DNA from 4 places in the Exiguobacterium sp. RIT452 genome. Region 4 is predicted to be linked to each of the others. Evidence: riboswitches for the same ligand, from Rfam matches in the RefSeq annotation. Region 4 holds a riboswitch; each other region holds the start of a gene.

What was found. Region 4 has a riboswitch for S-adenosylmethionine ahead of D3D03_RS09360 (amino acid permease). Riboswitches for the same ligand answer to the same signal wherever they lie in the genome.
Positions count from the first base shown of each region.
Region 1: linked by a shared signal. The riboswitch ahead of D3D03_RS14630 (alpha/beta hydrolase) and the one ahead of D3D03_RS09360 (amino acid permease) in region 4 are both predicted to bind S-adenosylmethionine.
Region 2: linked by a shared signal. The riboswitch ahead of msrA (peptide-methionine (S)-S-oxide reductase MsrA) and the one ahead of D3D03_RS09360 (amino acid permease) in region 4 are both predicted to bind S-adenosylmethionine.
Region 3: linked by a shared signal. The riboswitch ahead of D3D03_RS13585 (2,3-diketo-5-methylthiopentyl-1-phosphate enolase) and the one ahead of D3D03_RS09360 (amino acid permease) in region 4 are both predicted to bind S-adenosylmethionine.

Region 1 covers NZ_QXJB01000008.1:70,864-75,609, reverse strand. Annotated here, with positions in the region: gene D3D03_RS14645 (type B 50S ribosomal protein L31) at 1-9, shown strand, start outside; gene D3D03_RS14640 (DedA family protein) at 45-695, opposite strand; gene D3D03_RS14635 (thymidine kinase) at 874-1,494, shown strand; gene D3D03_RS14630 (alpha/beta hydrolase) at 1,559-2,317, opposite strand; SAM riboswitch class I at 2,380-2,482, opposite strand; SAM riboswitch class I at 2,732-2,835, shown strand; gene D3D03_RS14625 (methionine ABC transporter ATP-binding protein) at 2,924-3,955, shown strand; gene D3D03_RS14620 (methionine ABC transporter permease) at 3,945-4,595, shown strand; gene D3D03_RS14615 (MetQ/NlpA family ABC transporter substrate-binding protein) at 4,629-4,746, shown strand, end outside.
Region 2 covers NZ_QXJB01000007.1:37,223-41,968, reverse strand. Annotated here, with positions in the region: gene D3D03_RS13720 (DMT family transporter) at 1-14, shown strand, start outside; gene D3D03_RS13715 (DMT family transporter) at 38-517, shown strand; gene msrA (peptide-methionine (S)-S-oxide reductase MsrA) at 625-1,155, opposite strand; SAM riboswitch class I at 1,260-1,363, opposite strand; gene D3D03_RS13705 (M20 metallopeptidase family protein) at 1,435-2,607, opposite strand; gene D3D03_RS13700 (putative quinol monooxygenase) at 2,686-2,979, shown strand; gene D3D03_RS13695 (C40 family peptidase) at 3,035-4,746, opposite strand, start outside.
Region 3 covers NZ_QXJB01000007.1:15,876-20,621, reverse strand. Annotated here, with positions in the region: gene D3D03_RS13600 (1,2-dihydroxy-3-keto-5-methylthiopentene dioxygenase) at 1-438, opposite strand, end outside; gene D3D03_RS13595 (methylthioribulose 1-phosphate dehydratase) at 455-1,075, opposite strand; gene D3D03_RS13590 (2-hydroxy-3-keto-5-methylthiopentenyl-1-phosphate phosphatase) at 1,072-1,731, opposite strand; gene D3D03_RS13585 (2,3-diketo-5-methylthiopentyl-1-phosphate enolase) at 1,728-2,918, opposite strand; SAM riboswitch class I at 2,999-3,100, opposite strand; SAM riboswitch class I at 3,308-3,410, shown strand; gene mtnK (S-methyl-5-thioribose kinase) at 3,489-4,658, shown strand; gene mtnA (S-methyl-5-thioribose-1-phosphate isomerase) at 4,655-4,746, shown strand, end outside.
Region 4 covers NZ_QXJB01000003.1:73,605-78,350, reverse strand. Annotated here, with positions in the region: gene D3D03_RS09370 (MarR family winged helix-turn-helix transcriptional regulator) at 1-16, shown strand, start outside; gene mmuM (homocysteine S-methyltransferase) at 112-1,044, opposite strand; gene D3D03_RS09360 (amino acid permease) at 1,019-2,419, opposite strand; SAM riboswitch class I at 2,504-2,605, opposite strand; gene D3D03_RS09355 (polysaccharide pyruvyl transferase family protein) at 2,713-4,131, opposite strand; gene D3D03_RS09350 (ketopantoate reductase family protein) at 4,338-4,746, opposite strand, start outside.

The sequences.
Region 1 (4,746 bases), on a different contig from region 4:
CGCAAGTAATTGCGACTTCTGTATTAAAAAACAGCCTGTCTCCATCACTGGAGCAGGCTGTTTTTGTATAAACTGAACTGGGCACGATAGGTGAGATAGGTTTTAAGCACAAACGACAGACCGATCGCTCCAGCCGCTCCGACGAGGTACGGCAGCATATCCGGATTGTCCGCAAAGTGTTGAAACAGCAGACTGAAGGAAAAATGACGTCCGAGAAAATAACCCGCTCCTAAAAAGATACTGATCCAGATCAAGGCACCGGTATAGGCATACGTGACGAAGATCCGAAACGGCATCTTCGAGACACCGGCAAAAAACGCAGAGAGCTGACGGAGTCCGGGTATGTAGTAACCGATGATCAAAACCGTTTTCCCGTAACGTAAAAATCCGGCCTCCGCTTGAAAGATATGTTTTTCGGAAATCCGTAACTTCGGAGCCACTCGATGCAGCAGGGGCATCCCGAGTTTCAGACCCAGCACATAGCTGATCGTCATCCCGATGCAACTGCCGGCATACGCCGCCAGAATCGTTCCGATCAGTGGTAAATCACCGTGATGCATCCAAAATCCTGACATGACGAGTAACGTTTCGTCAGGAATCGGTAAACCGACGATTCCGCCGGCTAACAGAATGGCGAGACCGAATGCTCCATATTGATGGAGAACTTCATGTAGTATGTGATGAATCGGAGTCACCTTCCTTCAAAGAAACTTCTTCCTTAGTGTACAGGAAATAGATACCAGTTGAAATGAGGAGATGAAGATTTAGGGGAATACTGAGGAGTTTTCGATTTTGAGAAGTCAACTCTTTTTCTCAATTTAGATTCGGGCTATACTCGTTAAAGTGACTAATTTTAGAGGACGGTGTTTTACAATGATGCATGTGATCAATCAGTATGGTTGGATCGAAGTGATTTGCGGAAGCATGTTTTCCGGCAAATCCGAAGAGCTGATCCGTCGTGTTCGACGGGCACAGTACGGAAAATTACCGGTGCAAGTGTTCAAGCCGGCGATTGACGACCGTTACCATGAAGAACATGTCGTGTCGCACGTCGGAAATTCCGTCATTGCGATTCCGATGGCAACGAGCCGGGACGTCTATGCGGCAGTAGCAGAAGAGACACAGGTCGTGGCAATTGATGAAGTTCAATTTTTTGACGATGAAATCGTCGCGGTCATCGAGGCACTGGCGCAAGATGGCAAACGCGTGATTTGTGCGGGGCTCGATCAGGATTTCCGGGCAGAACCATTTGGAAAGATGCCTGAATTATTGGCACGTGCCGAGTTCGTGACGAAATTACAGGCGATTTGTTTATCGTGTGGCGATCCGGCTTCCCGGACACAACGCTTGATTAACGGCCAACCGGCCAACTACAATGATCCGATCATTTTGGTGGGGGCTTCTGAATCTTATGAACCACGTTGCCGTCACTGCCATCAAGTACCGGGCAAACCGCAACCGTTGCAGGAATGGAAAAAACAACAGCAGAATTAAGAGTACAATATGAAAAAGCGAACGATTCTCCGGCCTCAAGGCTTGAAATCGTTCGCTTTTTTTATCAACCGGTCCGTGTCAACTGACTGTACTGCTTGACGAAATAAGCCGTTTCGCGGACAATCGTCTCTTGGTCATGATCGAGTGTCGCGACATGATAGGAATCGAGCAGACAATAACTGCGTTTATCCGTCGAACCAATCATCCGGTGCAGGTAATCCGAACAGGTTGGCGGAACGACATGATCCTCGGCAGAATATAAAATAAGCGTCGGAATTTGAATGGCGGGAAGGGTTGGGATGGTGTCGCGAATCAAGCGTAAAAGTTCGGACGCAGCGACCGCTGGCACGACATCATAGATGATTTCAAAAGCGGTTTGCTTGATATCGGGTGGGCTTTCCGGCAGATAAACCGGACAATCCGTAAACGATAACGCTTCGTAAGCGGGGACGGATAAAGCAGCATTGATTGTGATGATCCCTGCGACCGGCAGACCTTCGGCAGCGAGTGCCAGCGCAAGCGTCGCACCCATCGATTGACCGACGATGAAGATCGATTCACACTGGCGGGACAGTTGAGTAAAGCCCTCGCGGACACTCTGTTTCCAATCTTCGGCCGTCGCCGTTTCGAAGTCACGTACATCTGTCCCGTGACCATGCAGACGGGGGGCGTAGACGGAAAAACCGTGTTCTGCGAAGCGTTCTCCTACAGCCCGAACACTTTGTGGCGTCGCATTAAAGCCGTGACACAGCAAAATACCGACTGATCCACGTTCCAAGAAAAAGGCTTCGGCGCCCGGTAAAACAGGATAACTCATACTCATCATCTCATCCTCCATTTCAAAATAAAAACCCGTTTGGCTTTGGACGGCAAACGAGTTTCTCGTGTGTATCATCCAAAGCGGTTGCTTTGCTGGTCGGAGCACCTTGCCAATCGCAGGTTGCCGTGGAGTCCTAGAGCCAGGTCTCTCGTCCACTCTTGATATAACATATAGGAATTGTCGGATTAATCATTGAGAAGATGATAGCACTGACAGAAAAGGATTGTCAAATGCTCCTTGACCGGCGACCGGAACTCTTCTATGATGAAGCCCAACCTGGGAAATCAATCGATATGGGTCATATGGTTTATTTTTGAAAATATGGTTGACCTTTAAAAGATCTTTCTGTAATGTAAAAATTAGTTTTACGACATAAGTTCGAACAGCAACAACACACATATGAATTTCATACCGCAACACTTATCCAGAGAGGTGGAGGGACTGGCCCTACGAAACCTCGGCAACAGACTCATTATGAGCACTGTGCCAATTCCATCAGACGATTGTCTGAGAGATGAGTCGAGTGGATTCTGCCTCTGTGCGGATCCAGGTCTCTTCTTGTTTCTAAAGAAGAGACCTTTTTGTTTTTTTTAAAAGGGGGAAAAAGTGGTGATTACATTCAAAAATGTAAAAAAAATCTACCAGACCAACGAACAATCGATTGCTGCATTGGACGGTGTCGATCTCGAAATCCGAAAAGGTGAAATCTTTGGCGTGATCGGGTTCAGCGGGGCTGGAAAAAGTTCTTTATTACGGTGTGTCAATCTTCTTGAACGTCCGACATCCGGCAGCGTGACGGTCGACGGGCAAGAACTGACGACACTTTCGGCAAAACAACTGCGGGAAGCGAAACAAAACATCGGGATGATCTTCCAACATTTCAACTTGCTTGATTCGAATACGGTCTTCGCGAATGTCGCAAAACCACTCGTCCTAAAAGGAATTAAAAAGGAGGAAGTCCACCGGCGTGTCACCGAGCTGCTGGCGTTCGTCGACTTAGCGGACAAAGCCGATCATTATCCGGATCAGTTATCGGGAGGGCAGAAACAACGTGTCGGAATAGCGCGGGCACTGGCAACCCAGCCGTCGGTTCTGTTGTGTGACGAAGCGACATCGGCGCTTGATCCGCAGACGACACAACACATCCTGCGGTTACTGAAACAGATCAACGCGGAATATGGCATCACGATTTTACTGATTACACACGAGATGGGCGTCATCCGTGAGATTTGTGACCGGGTCGCGGTCATCGAGGCCGGCAAGTTGATTGAATCGGGTACCGTGTTCGACGTCTTCTCGAATCCGCAGACGGCGACGGCGAAAAACTTTGTCCGTTCCGTCATGCAAGATGAAATTCCGGCGTCGGTGCAACGGTTGATCGAACAACGGGATGCCGGACATCACGTCTACAAAATCAATTTCCTTGGGGCACACACCGGGCAACCGCTCTTGTCGCAAGTCGCCAAACGGTTTGATGTCGATGTCAACATCCTGCACGGCAGCATCACGGAACTGCAAAATATCCCGTTCGGCAGTTTGCTCGTTGAATTGATCGGCGAGACGGCGGAAATCGCGCGAGCCCTGCAATACATTGATCAGTCGGATGTCAACGTCGAGGAGGTGCTGGCAGATGCTAGTTAACTACACGGATATTTGGACCGCTTTTCTGCAAACCTTGACGATGGTCGGATTGTCGCTGCTCTTTTCGACGCTGATTGGGCTGCCGCTCGGAATTCTGTTGGTCGTCACGCGTAAGGGGGCGTTGCTCGAACAAGTACCGCTCTTCAACGTCTTAAGCAGCGTCGTTAATGTGTTCCGGTCGGTTCCGTTCATCATCCTGCTCGTCGCGATCATTCCGCTGACACGGCTGCTCGTCGGGTCGTCGATCGGCACGAAGGCAGCAATCGTCCCGCTGGTCTTTTATGCGGCACCGTACATTGCCCGATTGATTGAAAGTTCACTGCTCGAAGTCAGTACGGGCGTCTTGGAAGCGGCGGAAGCGATGGGTGCGACACCGTTACAGACGATTTTCCGTTTCCTGTTGCCGGAAGCACTCAGCTCGCTTGTCCTGAACTTGACGATCGCGACGATTGGCTTGATCGGGGCATCGGCAATGGCCGGGGCGATCGGCGGCGGCGGCCTCGGGGATTTGGCCATCACCTACGGCTACCAACGATTTGATACGACCGTCATGATCATCACGGTCGGGATCCTCGTCATCCTGGTACAAGGCTTACAGACAACAGGTAACCTGTTGGCACGAAAAATTCGGAGACACTAACAAAACATAGAGAAGATAAGGGAGAGATGAACGATGAAAAAAGGATTAGCGATTGGTGCAGCATTGACGACGGTATTATTTGCAGGGTGTGCAGCGTCCGGGGAAGAGGATCAAAATACAGTCAAGCTTGGCGTCAGCGGCTCGGATACGC
Region 2 (4,746 bases), on a different contig from region 4:
TTTCGCTCGCCTGAAGTGAATCAAAGGAGGAAACCAAATGGGATTAGGAATGTTTTGTGCCGTCGTTGCCGGGATGATGATCAGTTTACAAACCGTGTTGAATGCGCGGATGAGTCATGCCTTCGGCGCATGGGCGACGACGACGTTAGTCTTTCTTGTCGGATTGCTCGGCTCGTTGCTTGCCTTACTCTTATTTCGAGGAGGAACGCTCTCGGCGGTCCGCGAAGTTGAACCATTGTATTTGTTTGGCGGATTAGTCGGCGTCGGGGTTGTTTTTTGTGTCATGCGAGGGATTCAACTGCTCGGTCCTTCGATCGCAATTTCGGTCGTCTTGATTTCACAATTGAGTTTCGCGTTATGCGTCGATGTTTTCGGTTGGTTTGGTCTGCCGCAGGTTGATTTATCGCTTGGGCAGATAGCCGGTCTCGCCGTGATGCTGACCGGAATTTTTGTTTTAAAACGGTATCAAGTTGTGGATGAAACGGAACAAACAGAGGACGTCAAAGCGATTTCCTGAGTGGACGACAACAGATACGTCACGTTGGACCGCAAGATCTCGGCTGGAAAAATGAAAAAAGGGATTGCTCATCCGTCTGAGATGACAATCCCTTTTTGGCATTTTGTTTAAACCGTTGCTTCTTCTTTCCAGGCGACGTCGATAAAGGCATCACGACCGGACGCTTTCCGGTCTTTTTTGTAGTGCGCCGGATTTTTTTTGTGGAAGTCCTGATGATACTCTTCCGCCGGATAAAAAGCGTGCGCCGGTTCAATCCGTGTGACAATCGGTTGCTTAAAGCGGTTTGTTGCTGCTAACGCGTCACGCGACGCAATCGCTGCGAGACGTTGTTCTTCCGTATGATAAAAAATTGCCGGTGCATACTGTGTGCCACGGTCCTGGAATTGTCCGCCGGCATCGGTCGGATCCGTCTGCGGCCAGTACAGTTCGAGTAACCGTTCGTACGAAAACAGTGCCGGATCAAATGTAATCTCGACGACTTCGGAATGCCCGGTCGTTCCTGTTTTGACCTGCTCATATGTCGGGTTGTCGACATGTCCTCCTGTATAACCGGACACGATACTGTGAATACCCGGTAGTTCCTCAAATGGTGTCACCATGCACCAGAAACATCCTCCTGCAAATGTTGCTTTTTCCATGTCATCTCTCCCTTTCCCTTGGTTCCTTGAACCGTAATGCTCTCATTTCTGACAGCGAGAAAACGAAAACGACTCCTTTGCTTGGTTGCAAAAGGAGTCGCCGCTTTTTATCAACCAAAGCTTTCGCTTTGCTGGTCGTAGCACCTTGCTGTACGCAGGTTGCTGGGACGTCATCGATCCAGATCTCTCGGTCCACTCTTGATAAGTGTTATATGAAGTTGATGTAAGTTCGTTATCGTTGGGATGATAATACCATTCACAAAAGTGGAAAGTCAATCCTTATGTTTGTAAGGCGCGGAGAACCGTGGCCCCTAACGTTTTGGCTCCGATCAGCAAGGCCTGCTCGTCGATTTCATACTTTGGATGGTGTTGCGGATAAATCGTTCGACCGTCCGTCTTCGCAGAACCGGTAAAGAAGTAACTGCCCGGGACCTGCTCCAGGTAGTAGGCGAAATCGTCGGCAGCCATCATCGGTTTGACTTCACGAACGTGTCCTTCCGGTAAAAAGCCGGCCGCTTCCTGAACGAGCTTCGTTTCATTCGGATGATTCCAAAGCGACGGATAACCGGTCGTGAAATCGATGGAATACGTAGCGCCAATTCCGGCACACGTCGTCCGGGCGACCAGATCCACCTGCTGGCGCAACTGATGCCGGAGTTGTTCATTAAACGTCCGGATTTCTCCGACAATCCGCGCCTCGCCGGTTACGATGTTCGGAGCCGTTCCGGCGTGAAACGAACCGATGGCGACAATCGCCGGCTCAAACGGATCGACCCGTCGACTGACGAGATGCTGAAGATTACAGACGAGCTGTGCGCCGGCGACGAGTGCATCCTGCGTCCGGTGGGGGGCTTGGGCATGACCACCTTGACCGTGGACGACGATTTCAAATTCATCGATGGCACATAACGTATGTCCGCTGTGGTAACCGATCGTCCCAACCGGAAGATCGTTTTCGAGGTGGGTACCAAAAATCGCATCGACTCCGTCGAGGCAGCCATCTTCGATCATTTGAATGGCACCACCCGGAAACACTTCTTCACCGTGTTGATGAATGAAGAGGATTGTGCCCTCGAGTTCCTCCTGCAACGGTTGAAAGGCGGCGGCCAGTCCGAGGACGATTGCCGTGTGTCCATCATGTCCGCAGGCATGCATCACACCGGGACGGATTGAGCGAAACGACAGTTCGGTTTCTTCCTGAAGCGGTAATGCATCAAAATCGGCACGGACAGCAATCGTTTTTCCGGGACGTGCCCCTTGTAATGTCGCGACGATACCGTTACCACCGACATTTTTTTGATACGGGATACCGAGTGCTTCATAATATTCGATGATTTTGGCCGGTGTCCGGACTTCTTGAAACGACAATTCCGGATGCCGGTGAAAATCGCGGCGTAAACGAATCATCTCGGCTTCTTGTTGTGCGAGATGGATAAACAGGGTTTCTAACATCAAAATCATCCTTTACGGTATGTCTTTAGGAAAAACGGGTACAGGTAGAGGTAATCAATTCAGAGGAGGAATCAACACATGGGTGAAATCATCGTCAATGCCGTTCTTACAGTCAAAGCAGGATTAGCGGATCAAGTCTTTCCCATTTTAAGTACGGTTTACAAAGCCACACAAAACGAGCCGGGCTGCTTACGCTATACGTTACATCAATCGATTGAAAATGAACATGAGTTCATGCTCTATGAAGTCTACCAAGATGAGGCTGCACTCGAAGCGCATATCGCATCGGACCATTATAAAGCATACCGCGAACAAATCGAGTTGTATCTCGAAGACCGTCAAGTCACGAAATACGTCGAGATGACGTTCTGAACGATAAGCGAAGAGGGCTGACTTTAAAGTCAGACCCTCTTTTTTGTTTGTGATGTTACATCGATTTAAAGCCAAGGAAATGTTCGCGCCAACGCGGTTCATAGATGGAATTGATCTGCAGTTGCGAGCCGCCGGCATGAATGAAATATTCATTGTCGAGCATGATGCCGATATGCGACGGACCATCGGTATACGTATTCTCGAAGAAGACGATATCCGAGCGTTTTCCACTGCTGATTGTCGTCCGGCGGTTCGTAAAGAAGGCGCCGTACCAATAGCCGCTGACGTTTGTCCGTCCCCCGTATTTTCCGGCTTGGTTCGTTGCGTAATGGATTAAACCAGAACAGTCAAAGCCGCCGTTGGCTGACGTTTGCGATCCCCACGTATACGGTGTTCCCAAATGTTTGGCCGCTGCTTGAATCAATTTTTCACCGCGGGACGTATTTTTCTGGGCAATCCGTGTGTCGCTCGTGACGGTGACGGCACTGACCGGCAGATAGACAGGGGACCAGCCGGATTGAATGACGTAGAAATTTCCGACACGATACCGGGGATAAACACGTTTGCCTTGTTCAATCAAACCGGTGCTTTTCGGGCTGGCCGGTGTTGCGAAATAAGACGTCGTCGCTTTGACGGTATACGTTTTTAACCGATTGACCGCTTGTTGGGTGTAACGCATATCCGGTTTCGTCGTCCCGATATAGGGATTGATGACGTAACCGGTCGTTCCGTTTGGTAACCGGACTTGCCAGAAGTCGTCGTCAATCGCTTTCAGACCAATCAGCTTCGTGCCTTTCGTGAGATAGGCGGCAGGACGGCTGTACGCGACATCTGCTGAAAACAGCGGTGTCTGATCAAAATGTACATAAAAGACCGTTCCGACTTTTGGACGCGCGGTCGGTTTATTTAAGCCGAGTTTACTCGAGTCGACGAAACCAAACGTCGTCCCGACTTTGACGCGGGTGTAGTAGCCGCTCTTGCCGTAAATCGACAGGGCGGTATTTTTTTTGAGTGTTCCGATTTTTCCCGTCAGACTGGCTTTTGGATGCACAACCAGTTTATCCTCGAGCACATAACGGGTTCCGGTGACATCATACAAATCCGGTTTTTTCGTGACGAGATCCGTCGTCTTGAGATAACCGTACACGGAACCGACCTTGACCCGTGTGAACGAACCGCTTGTCCCGTAAATCTCGATTGGTTCCGCCCGTTTGATCGAGCGGAGAACGGTTTTCGCGGTCGTGTCTTTGAAGATTGATGTGTTTTTAGCCGCATACCGAAGTCCGGTCTTTGCGAAGACTTTTGTTTTCGCAAGGGCACTCGTCAAGACGAAGGCATACTGACCGCGGAACAGAATCCGGCTGTAGGCGCCACTTGTGCCATAGACGGTCAATAACGTATTCGTTTGATGATTTTTTAAAATCGGACTGGAACTGTTGGCTGCCTGACGAATCGGGGTCGATGCCTGAACGTACAGGCGGTCCGTTTTGGCGTATGCTTTTAAGGGTGCCAAAGCACTCGTCAAGACGAAGGCATGCTGACCGCGGAATAAAATCCGGCTGTAAGCGCCGCTCGTTCCGTAGACCGTCAGCAGTGTATTCGTCTGATGTTGGGCGAGAACCGGGCTCGTACTGCTGGCTGCTTGACGGACCGGCGTCGGACTTTGCACATACAGGCGGGCAGTCTGTTCAAAAAATGCAAGATCCCCAAGGTGTGCCGTCAAGACAAAACCATATGTATCCTTCAACCGGACACGCGTATAGTCAC
Region 3 (4,746 bases), on a different contig from region 4:
GAAGTAATGGCGAGTGTTGACCGGGACGGAAATCAAATCGCCCGGGTTCAGCTCGATGTTGTAATAACCGACTTCGTCATCCTGGATTGCGAAGACGCCATGACCGCTGACGATGAAACGGACTTCATCATCCGTATGGTGATGTTCCTTCTGGAAGTTGACGAGCAACTCGTCCAAGTTTGGTGTCGCATCCGACAACGAAATGATATCTGCCGTCTGATAGCCGCGGCGTTCTGACACATCCGTGATTTCAGCTTGGAACGTATCGAGAATCGTTTGTTTGTCTTGATCCGTCAATGTATAGTTTTCAACCAGCTCCGCCGGCAGTTTCGAGACGTCCCATTGTTCGTAGAGTACACCGCGTGAGGTAAGGAATGAAGACACCTCGTTTTGATCCGTATACCGTTCGTTTGTCTGTTGGAAAAGTACTGTTGCCATTGTAAATTCCTCCTTTTTAATGAATCGCCTGTCGGCACGTTTGTAGTTTTAAGGTGTAACTGAACAAAAACTCGAATGCTTCCAACTGTTTTTTGGCTTCAAAGGCAGTCGGTGCCCAGACGGTGATGCCATGATTACGAATCAGGACGGCGCCGCTCTCGGCATGAACATGCGCTGCAAAGGCAGCGGCAAGTGTCGGAATGTCGGCATGGTTCGGGATGATCGGTACACGGACTTCCGCATCTTCTTCCCAACGGCCGAGTGCCTTGATGATTTCCTGACCGGCAAACCGAATCTCGCCTTGGTCGCCGTACAGTTCCGAAATGACATTATTGTCGACCGTATGGACGTGAAGGGAACAGCCGGCAGTCGTCCGGTTGAAGACCTCGACGTGGAGCAACGTTTCAGCAGAGGGACGCCCCGTCTGTTCGCCGATCAGTTGACCGGACGCGTCGACATGGACGAAGTCGTCCGGTGTATCCTGCCGTTTGTCCTTCCCGCTTGCCGTCACGAGAAATTCAGTCGGTTGATCGGCTGTCCGGATGGCGAGATTGCCGCTTGTGCCTGGGAACCAGTCGCGTGCTGCAAGTTCCTGTTTGACGGCCCGTAATTCTTCATATCGTTTTAAGAAGGTCATGTGTACACCACCTTTGTCTGGAGATGATTCAAGATGTCATGAAAGTTTTCGAACGGCGTATACGGGATGCCGTGCTGTTCACACAGCGTGATCAGATAATCCCGTGCATAAACGTGATCCGCCTGCTTAGCCAGTTCAAAATCTGTTACGGAGTCGCCAATCGCGATGATCGTGTCACCGTCCTGCTTCAGCTTCCGGGCGATCGAGGTTTTGCAACAGCCGCATTGATTTGTACAGGCCGCGTCGCAGGCATGCGGCCATTCGATTCGAACCGTCTCCTGGCTGAAGTCACTGCCGTTGCAATAAACCGCTTCGTCCGTCAGTACATCCGCAAGAATCGGCTGGACAAAAAAGTCGATCCCGCCGCTGACGATGGAAAAGTCAATCTCGTTCGATTTGGCAAAGGCGAGCAAGGTGTCGAAGCCGGGACGGATGACCGCCCGTTTCATCAAGAAATCAATGTAGTCCTGTTTTTGACTGGACGGAAGCAGCTGAAACATCTGTCCGACGCCGGACTGGATCGAGAGTGACCGGTCGAGCACACCTCGTTTTAACGGGTCAAATTTTTCCGACGGAGCGAACTCCTGCATCAAGGCGATGATATTATCGTGCTCCGTTACCGTGCCGTCAAAGTCACATAAAATCCGGATCGTCATTTCGTGATCCCCCAAGCATCGAGGGCGACACGTAATTCCTCGTGCCGGTGGGCGGCACTTGTCAGTGATTCGCCGGCCAGTGCTGCGTCGAGTGCCTGGCGGAAAGCGATGACTCCGGCCGCAGCACCTTGCGGATGACCGTGGACACCGCCACCGGCATTGATGACGGAATCGACGCCGAAATCACGAACAAGCTGGGCGACGAGACCCGGGTGGATTCCGGCGGACGGGACCGGGAGAATCGTTTTGGTCTCACCGATTCGGGTCGCTTCGACGGCAATTCCGCGGGCCAAGTCTTTGGCGAGGGCGACATTCCCGTACGGCGACGGGAACAGTGTCAAGTCGGCACCGGCAATCCGCGGCAACGTTCCGAGCAGGACCGGGGCGGCAATCCCGTACTCGGGACTGGCGATCAAGGCACCGCTCAACGCCGGATGATTAAAGATCGGGACCGGGATTTCCGGATCGGCTGCCAGTTCCCGCAAGACATCGAGCCCGTATGTAAACGTGTTGAGCAGGAGTGCCGTCGCTCCGGATTCAACCAGTCGTTTCGCCTGTTCTTTCAAGCGGAAGACCGGACCACTCAACGTAATCGCATAGAGGGCCCGTTTACCGGTCCGTTCATAGTGCACATCGAGGACTTCCCGTCCGATCCGCGCCCGGTCGAGTGCGGGTGTCAGCGGATTGTCGTATAAGATCTCGTCATCCTTGACGAGATCAATCCCGCCGGCAAGCTGGGCTTCGAGTTGTTCCCGTAAAAAAACGAGGTCCCGTCCGATGACGCCTTTGAAGATGCTCATCAACAGGGGGCGGTCATGGACTTGGATCAATTGGCGGACGCCCTCGATGCCGAATTTAGCACCGGGAAAATCCGGTGTGAACGAAGCGGGAAGCTGGAGATCCGTCAGTTTGATTTGACCGTCGAGCGACAGCTTGCCGAAGACGGTCGTCAAAATCGCCGAAAAGTCCCGTGAGACGTTGTGTTCCGGATAACGGATCGTGACATACCCTTTTCCGTCGTGTTCTTCCGTATGGACGACTTGTCCTTTGAAGGATTCAAGCTGTTGTTGTTCCAAATGATTCAAATCGGTCCATGAGCCGACCGTCAGACCGAGGGCGATTTGCTCTGCCCGTTTTGGTAACTGATCGGTCACGCCGAGTTGGTAAGTTGCGGTAATGTACGCCATGATCGTCGTCTCTCCCTTGTTAAAAAATACAAAAATGGTCCCTCGTCAATGACAAGAGACCATGAAAAATTGCGCGTGGACTCTTATCTGTCAGCGTGTTAGCTGCAAGAATTAGCACCGTGCCAAGTGGTCGGTTGCTGCGACATCGTAGGGCTCGTCCCTCCGTCTGCTCTTGATAAGAATTGGATGAAATTGTGAAATCTAATTGCAATTTTTACATGAGATGCCGGACTTGTCAAACTATATTTTGAAAATTTATTTTTTTGAAAATACTCCTTCTATAGATGTCTCCGTTTTGAGCGGATTGCACTAAAATTTGGAATTGACAGAGGGTGGTCGGCGCACGTAGTATTCAAATCAACATCAAACCACACGACAACTACATATGACTCTTATCGTGAGTTGGCAGAGGGAATTGGCCCGAAGACGCCGCAGCAACCGACCATCCGGCACGGTGCTACATCCAACAGACATTCGTCTGAGAGATAAGAGGACGGAGTATTCTACTGCGCCTCTTTTCTTTGACGAAAAGGGGCGTTTTTTCGTGTGATCATCAAGGGGGAAATCAGAATGGGATATCAAGCATTTACAGTACAGGACGCCATCGAACGGGTCCGGACACTCGGTCTGATCGGCAACGAACCGGTGACGGCAGAAGAAATCGGTGACGGCAATTTAAACCTGGTCTTTCGGATTCATGCGGGGGACCAGCACCTGATTTTAAAACAAGCGTTACCGTATGCGAAGGTCGTCGGTGAAAGCTGGCCGCTGTCGCTCGAACGGGCATGGATCGAACAGTCCGCGTTAAAAGAATTCGCGAAAGTCGCGATTCCGTTTGTCCCGCGTGTGTATCATGCCAGCAAAGAAGAAGCCTTCACGGTGATGGAAGACTTGTCTCATCTGACAATCGTCCGGGCTGGATTGCTTGCGGGAGAAAAGTATCCGTTGCTCGCGGAACACATCGGTTCGTATTTGGCCCGGACGCTGTTTTATACGTCGGATTTTGCCCTCGGACCGGTCGCGAAAAAACAGATCGCCCGTCAGTACTACAATCCGGATCTGTGCGACATCACGGAGAAACTGATTTTCACGGACCCGTTTTATGATGCGGAAACGAATACGATTGAAGCAGGACTGGAAGCGGAAGTCGACCGGATCTGGAACGACGCGGAGCTGAAACGGGAAGTCGCAAAGCTCGAAGCCCTGTTCATCACGAAAGGTGATGCCTTGCTGCACGGCGACTTACATACAGGCAGCATCTTCGCCTCGGCGGAAGAAACCAAGGTCATCGATCCGGAGTTCGCGTTTTACGGTCCGTTTGGGTTTGATGTCGGTCAGTTCATCGCCCATCTGTTTTTTGCCGCTTATCCGGACTATGACCGGTTGCGCGAGGAACGGATCAAGGACATCGATACGTTTTGGCTGACGTTTGCGTCGACGTTCAAGGCGTTGTGGGAGCGGGAAGCGGTGGAGCCGTTCCGTTCAGCGGACGGTCTCGTTGAGGATGTCCTCAGTACGATTTTACAAGATGCGCTTGGGTTTGCCGGATGCGAGTTGATTCGCCGGACGATCGGACTGGCACCGGTCGCGGACTTGGAACAGATTACCGATCCGACCGTTCGTCTCGAACGAAAACGTCATGCGTTACGCCTCGGTACTGCGTTGATCAAACGCCGGACGGAATGCAAGACGTTTACGGATCTGCGGAACTTTGATGTAACGGAGGAACTCAGCCGATGAGTCAATTCGTTCAGAGCATCATCTATGAAAACGGAACAGTGACGATCTTGGACCAAACCCGTCTCCCGGAAGAAGAACGGTATGAAGT
Region 4 (4,746 bases):
GTTGCGGGAACGGTGAATTCCTGAAAAACAGCAACTGGCAAACCAGTACAGAGGGCGGACCTTACATCCGCCCTCTGTTTTTGTTCAGCTGAATGTTTCGTCGTCTTCCGGTTAAATGATCGTCACATTCTGCTGAATACGCTCGATCTGCTCCGGTGTCGTGCGGCAACAACCGCCGATCAATCGGGCACCTGCCGCGTACCACTCCGGTGCAATGTCTTCGAACGCGGTACAGGCTGTTTCACCGGACCATGTTTTACTGACCGGATCATAATGTTCCCCTGAATTCGGATAGACGATGATCGGAACATCGGTCAGTTGTTTTAAGCCGGTGATGAACGCCGTCGCGATTGATGCCGGAAAACAATTGGCGCCGATCGCTGCCAGTTGCGGATGCTCACCTAAAGCTTCGAGGCACTCGACCAACGTCGTTCCTTCACTGATGTGCGTCGCGTCACGCAAAGAAAAGGCAAGCCAAGCCGATTGTTCCGGAAATTCTTCGAGCAGACGAAACAGCACTTTGGCTTCTTGTAAGGAAGGTATCGTCTCAAACGCCAACAGATCGGCGCCGGCCGCAATCAAAGCTTCGAGCCGCGGACGGTGGAAGGCTTCCAGTCGGGCATCGTCGACCCCGTAATGACCGACGTATTCCGAGCCGTCAGACAGGTAAGCGCCGTACGGTCCGATCGATCCCGCGATGAGTGCGTGACGCGCTTTTCCTCCTGTTTCTTGCCGTGCTTGTTGCGCAAGATGGACGGTTTGTTGAATCAATTCAAGCGCTTCGTCCGTTTCGATTCCCCGGCTCTTGAAGCCGTCGATACTCGCCTGATAACTCGACGTGATGGCACAGTCTGCTCCGATTTTAAAATAATCGGCGTGCACACGATGAATCTGCTCCGGTTCTTCGACCAGTACACGCGCCGACCAAAGCGGATCGTCGAGATTACTGCCGTTGCGTTCAAGTTCGGTCGCGAGCGCCCCGTCTAATAAGATATAGGGTTTTTCATGTAGCAACCGTTCAACTGGATTGTTTTTCTTTGACATCTTCCACACTCCGTTTCCATGATTTTTTAGTCAGATGATGGACGACGTAACATAAGGCAATGAAGGGAACACCAAAGTACAGCGCCACCCGTTGTGTCGGATCAAAGGCGATTCCGATCAAAGAAGCCAGACACATTAAAAAAGAGACGATTGGGACAAGCGGATACCACGGCGTCCGGTACACTAAATCGTTGAGATCATTCCCCTCCTGCAGATACCGTCTTCGGAACATGAACTGTGACGCGCTGATACTCATCCAGACGACGACAACGGCAAGACCGGAAATCGAGACCAGGGCAATGTAGACCGAACCCGGCGCATAAACACTGGAAAACAAGGCGAGCAGACCACCGAGCATACTGAAGAATACAGCACGTGTCGGTACACCACTCGCATTCAGCTTGGAAAAGAACGGTGTAATCATCCGTTGATCGGATAAGGACCAGAGCATCCGCGACGCGGCGTACAATCCGGAATTCGCAGCCGACAGAATGGCTGTCAAAATGACGAAGTTCATGATGTCCGCGGCAAACGGCAGACCGATTCGCTCAAACACGGCAACAAACGGACTTTCGAGGACACCTTTTGAATCATTCGGTAACAAAATCGCAAGAACGATGATCGTTCCGACAAAAAACAGGACCAATCTGAAAATCGTCGTGCGAATTGCCAGCGGCACCGTTCGTTTTGGATCGACGGCTTCCCCTGCTGCGATTCCAATCAGTTCCGTCCCGGAGTAAGCGAAGTTGACGGCAAGCATCGTCATCAAGATGGCGAAGGCACCATTCGGAAACAATCCGCCTTCTGTCAAAGGAGCAAGCAACGGCGCCTGTGATCCGTCCGCGAGCGGTAAAAATCCGACGATCGCTGCTGTTCCCAAGACGATGAAGACTAAAATCGTCAATACTTTAACGGCGGAAAACCAAAACTCGACCTCCGCGAACAACCGGACCGTCAAGACGTTGATTCCTAAAATCATGACGACGAATACGCCGCTGAACATCCAGACCGGAACGTCCGGGAACCAGCGTTGCATCAACAAGCCGGCTGCCGTGAATTCCGACCCGAGGGCGACCGTCCACGTCAACCAGTAGAGCCACGCCACCGTATAACCGGTTCCGGATCCGATGTACTTCGTCGCATAACTATGAAAGGCGCCGGTTTCCGGCATATGTACTGCTAACTCTCCCAAACACAGCATCACGAGATAAACTGCCAGTGCCCCGACCAAGTATGATAAAATCGTTCCGATCCGACCGGCCTGCTCGAGTGTATAACCTGTACTTAAAAACAATCCTGTCCCGATGACACCACCTAGTGACAGCATGACGATATGCCGGGATTCCATTTTTCGTCGAAACGTCTCCTCTTTCATCTGCTCTTCCACACTCCTCTTTCTCTCATTTACAATAAAAAAACGCACCCACATACATGGGTGCGCCGGTCGACAATCAAAAGAAGCTTATCGATCGGGTACGACACCCGCAGGAATTAGCACAGTATCTTGCGACCTGTTGCTGAGGCTTCAAAGGGCCAGTCCCTCCACCTCTCTGGATAAGAATGTAATTTTTCATAACAGTACCAACCACGTTCTGAATTGTCAACACAATTCAGAATATATCATTTAAAAAAACGTCTTACACCAGAACGGTATAAGACGTCTTTTGCTTATTTCTTCGCAAACAAGTCAGCTGTTTTCAATGCCATCCGAACCGCTTTCCGGTTCAGGGTGCCCTGCTGATGTTTCATTTCTTTTGTTTGATTGTTCAACTTGCCTTGAAGCGATTTGATTTTTTTGTCTTTCTCAGCAATCTTCGCTTTATCGCGTTTTTGAGCTGCCACGATTTTTTGTTCTTCTTCCGGGAAGTACGATTCAAAACGTGAAACGGCTTCTTCGATGCTGATTCCTGTAATCGGTTTGACGACTGGAAGCAGTTCGGCTTTCGCCATTTCCCGATCAAACGGAACGTTCTCCGGATAGTTTGTTTCTTTGTAGATATGCTCTAAGTCGTTTGTGTTCAAGAACTCGACGAAGTTATCGAAGTTACGTGCCTGTACACGAGCCGGGCTTTGGAAGTCTGCAGACTCGATTACATCCGACAAACGTGTGCTGTCTGTGATGTCATTTGCCCAGATGTGTGTCAATTGGTGGTAATCCGTCAATTCACGCATCCGTGCATCTTTCGGAATCAGGATACTTGGTGTTCCGGCAAGCGTCGCCGTGATGTTCCCGTGAAGACGTGCTCCAAAGCTGAAGTCGGCTTCTTTTAAGAAGTCGATCCATGTCTGTGCATTCAAGAAGAAGCGGACACGGTCGTTCATGTATGTCGGATCCGACATTTTGACCGGATAGTTCGTGACCGATAAGTCAGCAATCGGATGTGTCCCTGTGTACGTCAAGCGTAACTCTTTCATCCATTGCGGGATGAAGTAGTGGTTCGGGTACTCTTCCATTCCGCGTGTGATGAAGTTCAGGACGTTCTGCGGTGCAAGACGTGACGAGTTGACGCCGATCATCGAATCTTTCGTGATGTTCGTTTCACGGATTTTCAGATCACGGCCAAACGCATACATCGATGGGCAACCGATGACTTTGTGATCGATTCCTTCGCGGAAACCAAGGCGCGTCAAATATTTTGATGTGATTTCACCGCGAAGTCCAAGCATGCTTGAACGTTCGAGGACGGCACTGACAAACGCCTTTACATCTTCATCAAATGAAAAACCTTCTTTTAAGTCCGGCTCAAACGGTGCGCGTAGACCAACGCCGATGACGACGACTGGAATCTTCAGCTTTTTAATCAATTTTGTATATTTACGAAGTGTCGGAACGAATTCTTTACGGAATGCGTCTGCGAGTGGAATGACGTACAGGTCGAAGTTGGCGTTGATCTCATCTGCACGCTCTTCTTCATAGTAGTAATAATCCGGTGTAATCGTCGTGCCTTCTGTCATCAATGTGCGGAAGATGCTGTATTGATAAATCAGGTTTCCAACGTTTCCTCCGATTGAATTGTGTTTCATGAGATATTCTGCGTCGAACTGTTCAAACGGTGTCATACCAGCGCGAATAATAATACGTTTCATGTAAAGTAATTCCCCTCTCACTTCTGTTTTCATTGTCCATTAAAATTAGCTCACAAAAATATATTTTACTTTTTATTCAACCAATCCATTTAAGGATAGATGAGTTTAATTCAGTAAGTCAACGAATTGCTTGAATTTAACATATTCTTGACTGCGTTTGATTCTAATCTGTACATCCACATTAGATTTCCCGATATAACAAATACTTAAACCTGTTTTAATTGATTCCGATAGATTTCGAGATTCGTATGAATCATCCGCAAGAGCGGTTGTGCTGTCTCTTCCGTAGAGAGCAGTGTCTGAAAAAGATGCGTGGATTCGACATCGTTGCCTTTTTCCATATCGCGCTGAAGTGACGATTTCATCGTCTCGCTCATCTGACGGATCTGTTGTTCTTGAACCTGTTCGATTTCGTCACTGAACACAGCTCCCTGTTGCTCCATCGCCTGTTTGGCTTCAGCCGTCAATTGCCGGATCAGCTCCATCCCCTGTGCCTGCTCCCGAATCGGACCAATCGCCGAACGGAAAAGCGACGTTACCCCTGAAAACGTCGTGATGAACAAATACTTGTTCCACATGTCACGGATGATCGTTTCCGAATACTTGATCGGCGCT